Regions from separate parts of the Paenibacillus sp. ClWae2A genome, predicted to be linked through region 1. Evidence: riboswitches for the same ligand, from Rfam matches in the RefSeq annotation. Region 1 holds a riboswitch; each other region holds the start of a gene.
What was found. Region 1 has a riboswitch for cyclic di-AMP ahead of QVE09_RS29695 (resuscitation-promoting factor). Riboswitches for the same ligand answer to the same signal wherever they lie in the genome.
Positions count from the first base shown of each region.

Region 1 (2,203 bases):
GGCAGCTGGGAAACCGCGAAAAGTTGTCTCGATATGGGCTTCCATCTCTCCTTCGGAGGACCGATCACATTCAAAAATGCAAAGCAACCCAAAGAGGTGCTGGCGAAGGTTCCCATGGACCGGTTTTTCATTGAAACAGATGCTCCATATTTGACACCTCACCCTTATCGAGGGAAGCGAAATGAGACAGCGCATGTACGTCTGGTTGCAGAGGCAGCTGCGGAAATTAAAGGCATTTCGGTGGAGGAAATTGCTGCAATAACAACCAAAAATGCCATGGAACGATTTGGAATTCGTTAAAAAAACGAGTAAATGAGGTGAAAAAGGCAGGTAAGCGGAGTTAATTTGCCCTTTGATCCAAATAAATCAAGAATATTACAATATTTTAACCAAATATTCAGAAAAACGTACTTGATCAACGCTTTACAACATGCATCAAAACAGGATATCATCTTTTCAGTGAATTGTTGTGCGGAAAAATGGACAGATGTTCGGGGGATGAACAAAGGGACACTTTCCGATGATACAACATTACTTTCATGAATCAGTCTCGCTGAGTCTCCGTTAACGGAGAGCGGGGGAACCAATAGGGCTTAAACATCGGTGTATTTGGCCGATGCGCAACGTTCGCTGACCCAAAAGCAGCGAAGGGAACTGCGAAGCCGTATTTGATTTCTTCTTTGGGTCTCGGGGTGAATTCAAGGGCGTCCGCCATGAGCGGGTGACCTAAGATAGGGCGGCTCTCTTTCGCCCGAACCCGACAGCTAACCTCGCAAGCGGAAAAAGAGAGGCAACCTCGTGCATGAATTTCCGATATTCAAAATCATTCGGAAGCCACGAAAGAGTTCCTCTTACACTCTTTCTTTGGCTTTTTTGTTTTTGAATAAAAGAAATATTGTCATCATACGGTAGGTATTCAGGAGGATGACATCATGTTGCGAAGATTGATTCATGGTGCAGAACCGGATTATGTTGGTCCGATCTGTGTTCTGTAGAAAATTTGGTATAGTCACGTCAAAGACATCATGCATTACTTTAGACGACGAGGCTATGAAGGAGGACGGAGAAGTGGGCACATTCCAACCAGAAGAGACCCATGAGTCACGATCATCCAGTAAGTCTTTCGCGTTGCGGTGGAAGCATGAGAACATGCGTCAAATGGCATTGATCGCGATTTTCTCAATTGCGCTTACAATCATGATCTTGTTAGTCGTTTACGGTCAGGCCGGGAAACAAATTTCACTGGTTATTGACGGCAAAGCTCAGGTGGTAGAGACTCGTACAGGAATGCTTCAGGAAATGCTGGAGGAGCAGTCGATCACAGTCAGCCCTCACGATAAGGTATCCATGTCCATGAACGGGGCGATTACAGATGGAGACCGAATCGTTATTGAGCGGGCCGTTCCAGTTAACATTACGGCAGACGGAGACACCAAGACTCTGTATACAACCGATTCATCGGTAGAAGATGCAATTCAAAAATCAGGTATTCAAGTTGAAAGTAATGACAAAGTGTATCCGGCGCTTGGAACTGCCATCAAAGCGGATATGAAGATCCGTGTAGTGCGCGTAACAAAGCGTACAGTAAATGTAGAGCAACCGATCGCTTACAAAGTAATTAAAACGGCTGACCCTAGCTTGTACAAAGGGGATAACCGTGTCGTTGTGAACGGCAAAGAAGGCACACTTGTACAGCACATCGAAAAGGTATTTCAGGATGGAGAATTGGTCTCCAAAAAAATGGTCGGCAAATCTGTCGCGAATAATCGTGTAGATAAAGTGATCGCTGTCGGCACCAAAGCAAAACCGGTTGTGAAAGAACCTGAGATTCAGACCGTATCGGCTCAAACTTCAACAACCAAAAAGGCTACAACAACGAACTCGAAGAAAACATCTGCCTCGGGCAGCAAAGTAATTACCGTATCCGGGACTTCTTTTAAATACTCCAAAGTACTTAAAAATGTATCCATGACTGCCTACTCTTCCGAAGAGCCTGGCATTGGAACTAAAACAGCTTCCGGTACTCGTGTAACGGAAGGGCGCACCATTGCGGTTGATCCCAAAGTCATTCCAATTGGCTGGTGGGTGTATATCGAAGGTCTGGGATTCCGTCGTGCGGAAGATACAGGCGGTGCCATTAAAGGCAACAAAATTGATGTATATTATGACAGTGTGAAGCATGCCCTGAATTTTGGACGTAAGA
Region 1 is NZ_JAULSQ010000020.1:15,346-17,548, forward strand. Features, by position in the region: gene QVE09_RS29690 (TatD family hydrolase) at 1-300, shown strand, start outside; cyclic di-AMP (ydaO/yuaA leader) riboswitch at 542-795, shown strand; gene QVE09_RS29695 (resuscitation-promoting factor) at 1,069-2,203, shown strand, end outside.

Region 2 (2,203 bases), on a different contig from region 1:
TCCACAGGTGCTGGATATATTGAAGAAATACAATGTCAGAGCTACATTCTTCATCGTAGGTAGTCGTGCCGAGAAACATCCCGATCTGGTAAAACGCATCGTTAAGGAAGGGCATATGGTTGGTAATCACAGCTACAATCATCCTGAATTCAGTAAGCTGTCGATGAATGCCTTTCGCAAACAAATTTTACATACCGGGAATATTATTCGACGTTTGGCGGGATATACGCCCAAGATGATTCGGCCACCTTATGGAGACATTAATGAAGAACAGTTGAGATGGGCTGCCAGACAACACTATAGCATTGTGAACTGGAACGTAGACTCACTGGACTGGAAAGGCCTTTCAAAGGAACAGGTGAAGGATAACATCCTATCTGCCGTGAAACCTGGCTCCATCGTTCTGCAACATGCTGGAGGCGGTGTAGGATCAAACCTGAACGGCACGATTGAGGCTTTGCCAGAAATTATTGAGGAACTGCGTAACCGGGGATATGAACTGGTCACCTTGGACGAAATGCTGGGATTGCCAAAGGCCAAAGATTAGGATGACCGTGACAGGAAATAAATGAGAATATTAAAAGGGTGCCTGTTCAATCGCAAGTTAGCGACTGGCAGACACCCTGTTTGAATTCATTAGATGTAATTTACGCTCTACTTCAGAATGTACAACTCGATATCCTGAAATCCAAATGTGCTTACGGACTGTTTGCTACCAGGGATGAAGATATCGATACGGTGTCCCTTGATTGCACTGCCCACATCACGTGCTGTGGCTACAAAAGCCTGTTTTGGCAATCCTGGATGGCTGTGACCAGTTACCAGCACTTTGGTTCCAAGTGGAATCACACTTGGATCAACTGCAATCGTACCCAGTTCAAGGTCATTCCCGAAATAATCGACTGCACCCCATCCTCCATTTTCAGACGGATCTGCAGAGTATGCCGTTGCTTTCACGTTCACAGCTTTGCTGTAATCGAATGTTTTACCCCAGGCTTGAACCACTTTGTTATCTGTGTTAACGTCCAAGCTTGCTGTGGTAACCGTGTTGGCTTGGGTCTTGCTCTCCGCCGCGGCGGCAGCTACATTGTTTGCCTTACCGGGAATCGTAATTTTCAAACCAGGATAAATGTTGTAAGGCGAGATGTCGTTGTTTGCTTTAACTAATGTGTTGATTGCTACTCCGTATTGTTTCGATAAGGTGTAGAAGGTATCCCCCTCTTTGGCCACATGAACTGAATCGGCGTGAGCCGGAACGGCTTGAATGAGCATTGCTGTTGTCATTAATGCCACTGCTGTTTTGGCTATACGTTTCTTGTTAATCATGGTCTTCCTCCCTCATTATGCCTGCGAAGTTAGTTGTCGGATTCGGATGAGGAGCCCACCCTATAGGTTCATCATTACATTTGAAACGATATGTACCCCTAATTCACCCCAAGCAGTGTGCTGTAGATCTTCCCCTGCACAATCTGCATCGTTACATCCCCCGCACTCCCTGTCCGGAAGTTTCGGCAGAGTTCAATATATCACAATTTTGTAACCTGAACTTGTAGTAATTCTTACCAAGTGGTTTTTAACATGTCATCATATGTAAGAATACTGGATACTTTAGAAATGTGGGACGACCCGATTCCTTAATATTTGGTAACAGAAAAGTTACTTTTTCGAATCCATACGTGATTATTATCCATAAAAAATAGCGTTACCGACTCGAAGTCAGTAACGCTATTTGATCACTTCATTTAGAGTACTTTGGCAAGAAAATCACGTGTACGTGAATTTTTTGGAGCTCCAAAAACCTCATCAGGTGTTCCCTCTTCCACAATAACCCCGCCATCCATGAACAGGATTCGGTCTCCCACTTCACGTGCAAAACCCATCTCATGTGTTACGATGACCATCGTCATTCCGCCTTCTGCAAGACGTTTCATGACATCCAGCACTTCGCCGACCATCTCAGGGTCCAGTGCCGACGTAGGCTCGTCAAACAGCATCACATGCGGCTGCATGGCCAATGCTCTAGCAATGGCGATCCGCTGTTTCTGTCCACCAGACAGCTGATTCGGGAATGTATCTTTTTTATCGTACAAGCCCACGGTGTTAAGCAAATCAGCAGCAATTTTTTCCGCTTCCTGAGTCGATTGTTTCTTCACTTTAATCGGAGCAATCGTGATGTTTTGCTGTACCGTTTTGTGTGGGAACA
Region 2 is NZ_JAULSQ010000001.1:1,017,539-1,019,741, forward strand. Features, by position in the region: gene QVE09_RS04205 (polysaccharide deacetylase family protein) at 1-547, shown strand, start outside; gene QVE09_RS04210 (3D domain-containing protein) at 655-1,326, opposite strand; cyclic di-AMP (ydaO/yuaA leader) riboswitch at 1,329-1,524, opposite strand; gene QVE09_RS04215 (amino acid ABC transporter ATP-binding protein) at 1,743-2,203, opposite strand, start outside.
Region 2: another riboswitch for cyclic di-AMP. It lies ahead of QVE09_RS04210 (3D domain-containing protein); the one in region 1 lies ahead of QVE09_RS29695 (resuscitation-promoting factor).

Region 3 (2,203 bases), on a different contig from region 1:
TCCTGAATCTGTTTCTGGTGTCCCTCATCTTCAATGAATGTGCGAATCGCCACTCTCATAGGCCATTGCTCATATTTCTGGTAACAGTTCGCGAACAGTTCACGTACCGCCTCAATCTTCACCGGATACCCCAAAGTACAGGCTTCGCGGACGAACTGTCCGATAATATCATCAACCGGCTCCCATTCATCCACCAGTGTATCTCCAACATCAAAAAACAACCATTTCAATCCACCTACATCCGGCACGCCAATTCCTCCTTGTAAGCCACAGGTGATTCCTGATCCTAATCTAAAAGTTCGTGTTCAAAAAGTCTGGTCTTCAGTACCGAGAAGATGGAATGAAGCTAGAAATGGAGTAGCGGAGCGTAGGGAAAACTACGTGAGCAACTACAATGTTTCCGAAGGAAACATACTTCGTAAGCATATTCTTATTCGGCTGAATTTCATATTCGATGCTGATGATGCCGCTAGGCATCCTTCGTAATCAAAAGCAGACTTTTTGAACTACCTTTAAAACCATAAAAAAGAAGACTCACCATCTTGCATGAGTCTCCTCAAACTTCCGTTTATCGATACATTCAATTATAACAGGCACCTCACACCTGAGCAATCACAAGCTATGGCATTAACCATTGAGGAGAAAGCCAACTTCCCCATTGAGCGAATATACAATCCGGTCTGCGCCCATGCCCCGATAGATGCCCTTTGGATGACTCTGCTCCGTAATGACGCACAGGGATTTCGATGTCCATGAACGGCAGATCTGTAAATAACGACAGGTCAGATTCAGGCTGTTCTCGAAAATAAACACGTTGCCTACGCTGCCCTGCGGCAAAAACCATTTTTGAGCTGCAGCCGTATTCATGCGAATGACATGCTCTACTCCGATTCTACGGAGTCTGCGCTCTTCCCCTGCACTGTTGGTTAGAACGGCAAACGGCATTTTTTTGTACATCAGCAATTTGATAAATTTGCGTCCTGCTTCATTTGGAGCAGTCACTAAGATCATCTCAGTATCCATCATTCGTTCCTCCCTTGGCGTGAAAAGACAACAAAAAAGAAGCGTGGGGGACCAAGGCCTCCCGAACGCTTCTTAAAGAACCCATGGCGAAAACGCCATGAACCAGCGTACGGCTTGTTGCCTCTCCCTTTAACGCTTACGAGGTTAGCTGACGGATTCGGGCGCGAGAGTCGCCCTATTTCCGGCTGTCACCGGAAAATTCACCCCATGAATGCCTACTGTCCTGGACAGCGCATTCTGTTGGTTCCCCCGTTTCCCACTCATGAATGAATGGAAACTCAGCGATTAAAACATCGTTCGTATATCTTAAAATAAGATCGAGCGATATTATCGTTTGTTTCGTTTTTCAGGTACAATTTAGTTTAAATTGAAATTACGTTATGAATCATACACCCGTGCCATGACGGTGTAAAGTCCGCACAGATCACCGAATCGACAGATTTTCGGCAATACTCACATATAATAACGCTTACAATAAGGTCATACTCTATCCATCTCTTTAAATCTATCTAATTCTCACTCTGACGAAATTCCCTTCGCAATTCATTCACGTATTCTGCACAACTTGCCTGTTTTGATTCTTTTAACACCATATTAGTTTTGCATTATTTAATTGCAACCAATATAATAAGAGATATCAGATGATACCATGGAGGCGATTTAGATGACAGTCTACGATTACAAAGTGAATACCCTTCGCGGTCAAGAAGTTGAAATGTCCGACTACCGTGACAAAGTGTTACTGATTGTGAATACGGCAAGCTCATGCGGACTTACACCTCAATTCAAAGGTCTGCAAGAATTGCAAGACAAGTTCCAGGATGCACCCTTTGAAGTCCTTGGTTTTCCAAGTAACCAGTTTGCACAGGAAAAAGGATCTTCCGACGATATTGCCGAGTTCTGTCAGATGAATTATGGCGTGAGCTTCCCCATGTTTGAGAAAATTGATGTGAACGGCTCAAGCGCTCACCCTCTCTTCCAGCACCTTAGCAAAGAAGCACCCGGCCTGCTCGGATCCAAAGCAATCAAATGGAATTTCACCAAATTCCTTGTGGATCAGAACGGACAGGTCATTAAACGTTATGCTCCCAAAACAACACCGGACAAGATTGAAGAAGATATCAAGAATTTGCTGCAAAAATAATACATTGGCCACCCGCAGCCGGAAGGTAGAGCAGCA
Region 3 is NZ_JAULSQ010000007.1:104,389-106,591, forward strand. Features, by position in the region: gene QVE09_RS20250 (HAD family hydrolase) at 1-248, opposite strand, end outside; gene QVE09_RS20255 (HAD family hydrolase) at 628-1,026, opposite strand; cyclic di-AMP (ydaO/yuaA leader) riboswitch at 1,142-1,317, opposite strand; gene QVE09_RS20260 (glutathione peroxidase) at 1,688-2,167, shown strand.
Region 3: another riboswitch for cyclic di-AMP. It lies ahead of QVE09_RS20255 (HAD family hydrolase); the one in region 1 lies ahead of QVE09_RS29695 (resuscitation-promoting factor).

Region 4 (2,203 bases), on a different contig from region 1:
GTCCCGCTGGAGCATGAGTGTAACCAAACTAATAGAAGCCATATTCGGAGGTCTGTCATGGTGAGGTGGAAACGGTGAAAGCGAAAATACGTGAAGGCTGGTTTCTCGTCCGTCAGCATATGTTCATTGCCGCACTCTTATTTCTTTATCAACTCATTTGGGGATATTTCTTCTATCGAATGGTACAATCGGCGGTCATCCCACTACTCCTGCGCTATCCAGATGCTGATGCCGGGGAGCTGAGTACACTTTTGTTCAAAATGGAAAGTCAACTTAACCTGTCTACCCATCCGGAGGTTCATCGTTATCTATGGATTCTGGGGGGCATGCTGCTGGCTCGCATGTTGATCAGCCCCCTCATTCAGGCAGGACTGCTCTACTCACTTCAGCACTTTAATTCTACAGAAGAGCGCATCCCCTTCGTCCGCGGAATCAAAAATCTGTGGAAACCGATGCTGCTGCTCCACACCATACGTACTTTATTGATACTTCTGCCCGCCTACTGGCTCATACCGAAGCTTTACTCGATTCTCATGGACGGATTTCATTCCCTTCAATTACTTTTGCCTGGTATACCTTATGTTGCTGCCTGGATTGTATATGGTTGGATCATCCACCATGCCCTGCTCTACATGCAGTTCGGTGTGTCGGCACCAGAAGGAGAAGGCGGCGCTCACGGCACACTCAAAGCGCTCTGGATTGCACTGCGTCATCTCGTCACCGTGATCGGCATTGCACTGCTGCTGGGCGGTATTCATCTGCTTATCTTCGGGGCATTCACTTCAGCCTCATGGTTACTAACAGGACTCACCGGACTTATACTACAACAGACGTATCCACTTGCCAGATGTCTATTGAGCCTGTGGAAAATATGCGCCCATTTCCGGTTATGGCAGTCCAAAACATCCAAAGGTTAGAGCAGATAGTTTAAAAATTGTTACCATCACATGTTAAACTCATGGCCTAATATGTACTTATAAATAGGCAAACCTCAACCTTTCCCCGTCAAAGGTCGAGGTTTTTTTTGCTAAATTTGTTGCTAAACGTTGCCAAAGCCGTACTCCTCTGTTACAATAATCGCAGTGAGTTTTTAGTAACAACTTTGTAATCTTTACATTCATATTTGTAACTACTTAAAATTAAATCGTCATTTCTTGATTTCGCAGGTGCATAACTAGCATAGCCAAATTCCTGGCACCTGGGAAGCGGGGGAACCAGTTATGGGTGAATTGATCTTGCTACAGAGGGATCATAGGGGACCTTCAACCGAATCCTTAAGCTAACCTCGCAGGCGTTGGAAGGGGAATATCTCTTGTTCAAGAAGAAATTAACCGCAGCTGTACTTAGCATCACATTCGCATTATCGCTTGGTGCAGGTAGCGCATTCGCAGATTCTAAGATGGACAAAGTAATTGATTCAGCAATGGGAACTACATATCAAAGTGGAGGAACAACGCTCAACGGCTTTGACTGCTCCGGATTTACACGGTATGTATTCGACAAGTTGGGTATTGATTTGGCTCGCCAATCCAGTTCCCAATTCGACATGGGTGATTCCGTATCCCGCATGGAAATGAGAGCTGGCGATCTGGTATTCTTTAATACAACAGGTAAAGGCGTATCTCATGTAGGAATCTTTGTAGGGGATGGAAAGTTCGCACACTCATCTTCTTCCAAAGGTGTTACGATCAGTGCATTGAGTGAAAACTACTGGGCCAATCGTTATGTTGGCGCGAAACGGATTATGAGCACGGACGCATATGAATCACTGGCCCTTGACTAGGGACAAGCTGAGCAACATGATGCTGTAACCATTAACCATACTGGAACGAAGCAAGAAGCATAACAGAACCGCCCGGTACATTCTCCGCAGGAATGTATCCGGCGGTTTTTTTGTGCTTCAATCCTTATTCATGTTGCAAGTTATACTCGGGGCATATCCTGCGACATCAACAGGTTCATTTTGCGTTCGTTCGTCCGTGCCCTTATGATGTTTTTACCCATCCCGTTATAATATAAACGAAATTACCGGAACTTTTGTTTCATTTTTTTTCTTGGGAAGGAAGACTTGCTAAATGAATATCTCTTTTGTAGAGTGAAAAGAGAGTTCTGTTTCAAGGAAAGGAGCATGCAGGTGTATGAAGGAAACCCCTGTGACGTTTCACGTTGTACCCATGCGAGAAGAACATGCGGAGCTTATCTG
Region 4 is NZ_JAULSQ010000023.1:18,357-20,559, reverse strand. Features, by position in the region: gene QVE09_RS30720 (M1 family metallopeptidase) at 1-64, shown strand, start outside; gene QVE09_RS30715 (hypothetical protein) at 75-917, shown strand; cyclic di-AMP (ydaO/yuaA leader) riboswitch at 1,172-1,309, shown strand; gene QVE09_RS30710 (C40 family peptidase) at 1,313-1,783, shown strand; gene QVE09_RS30705 (GNAT family N-acetyltransferase) at 2,139-2,203, shown strand, end outside.
Region 4: another riboswitch for cyclic di-AMP. It lies ahead of QVE09_RS30710 (C40 family peptidase); the one in region 1 lies ahead of QVE09_RS29695 (resuscitation-promoting factor).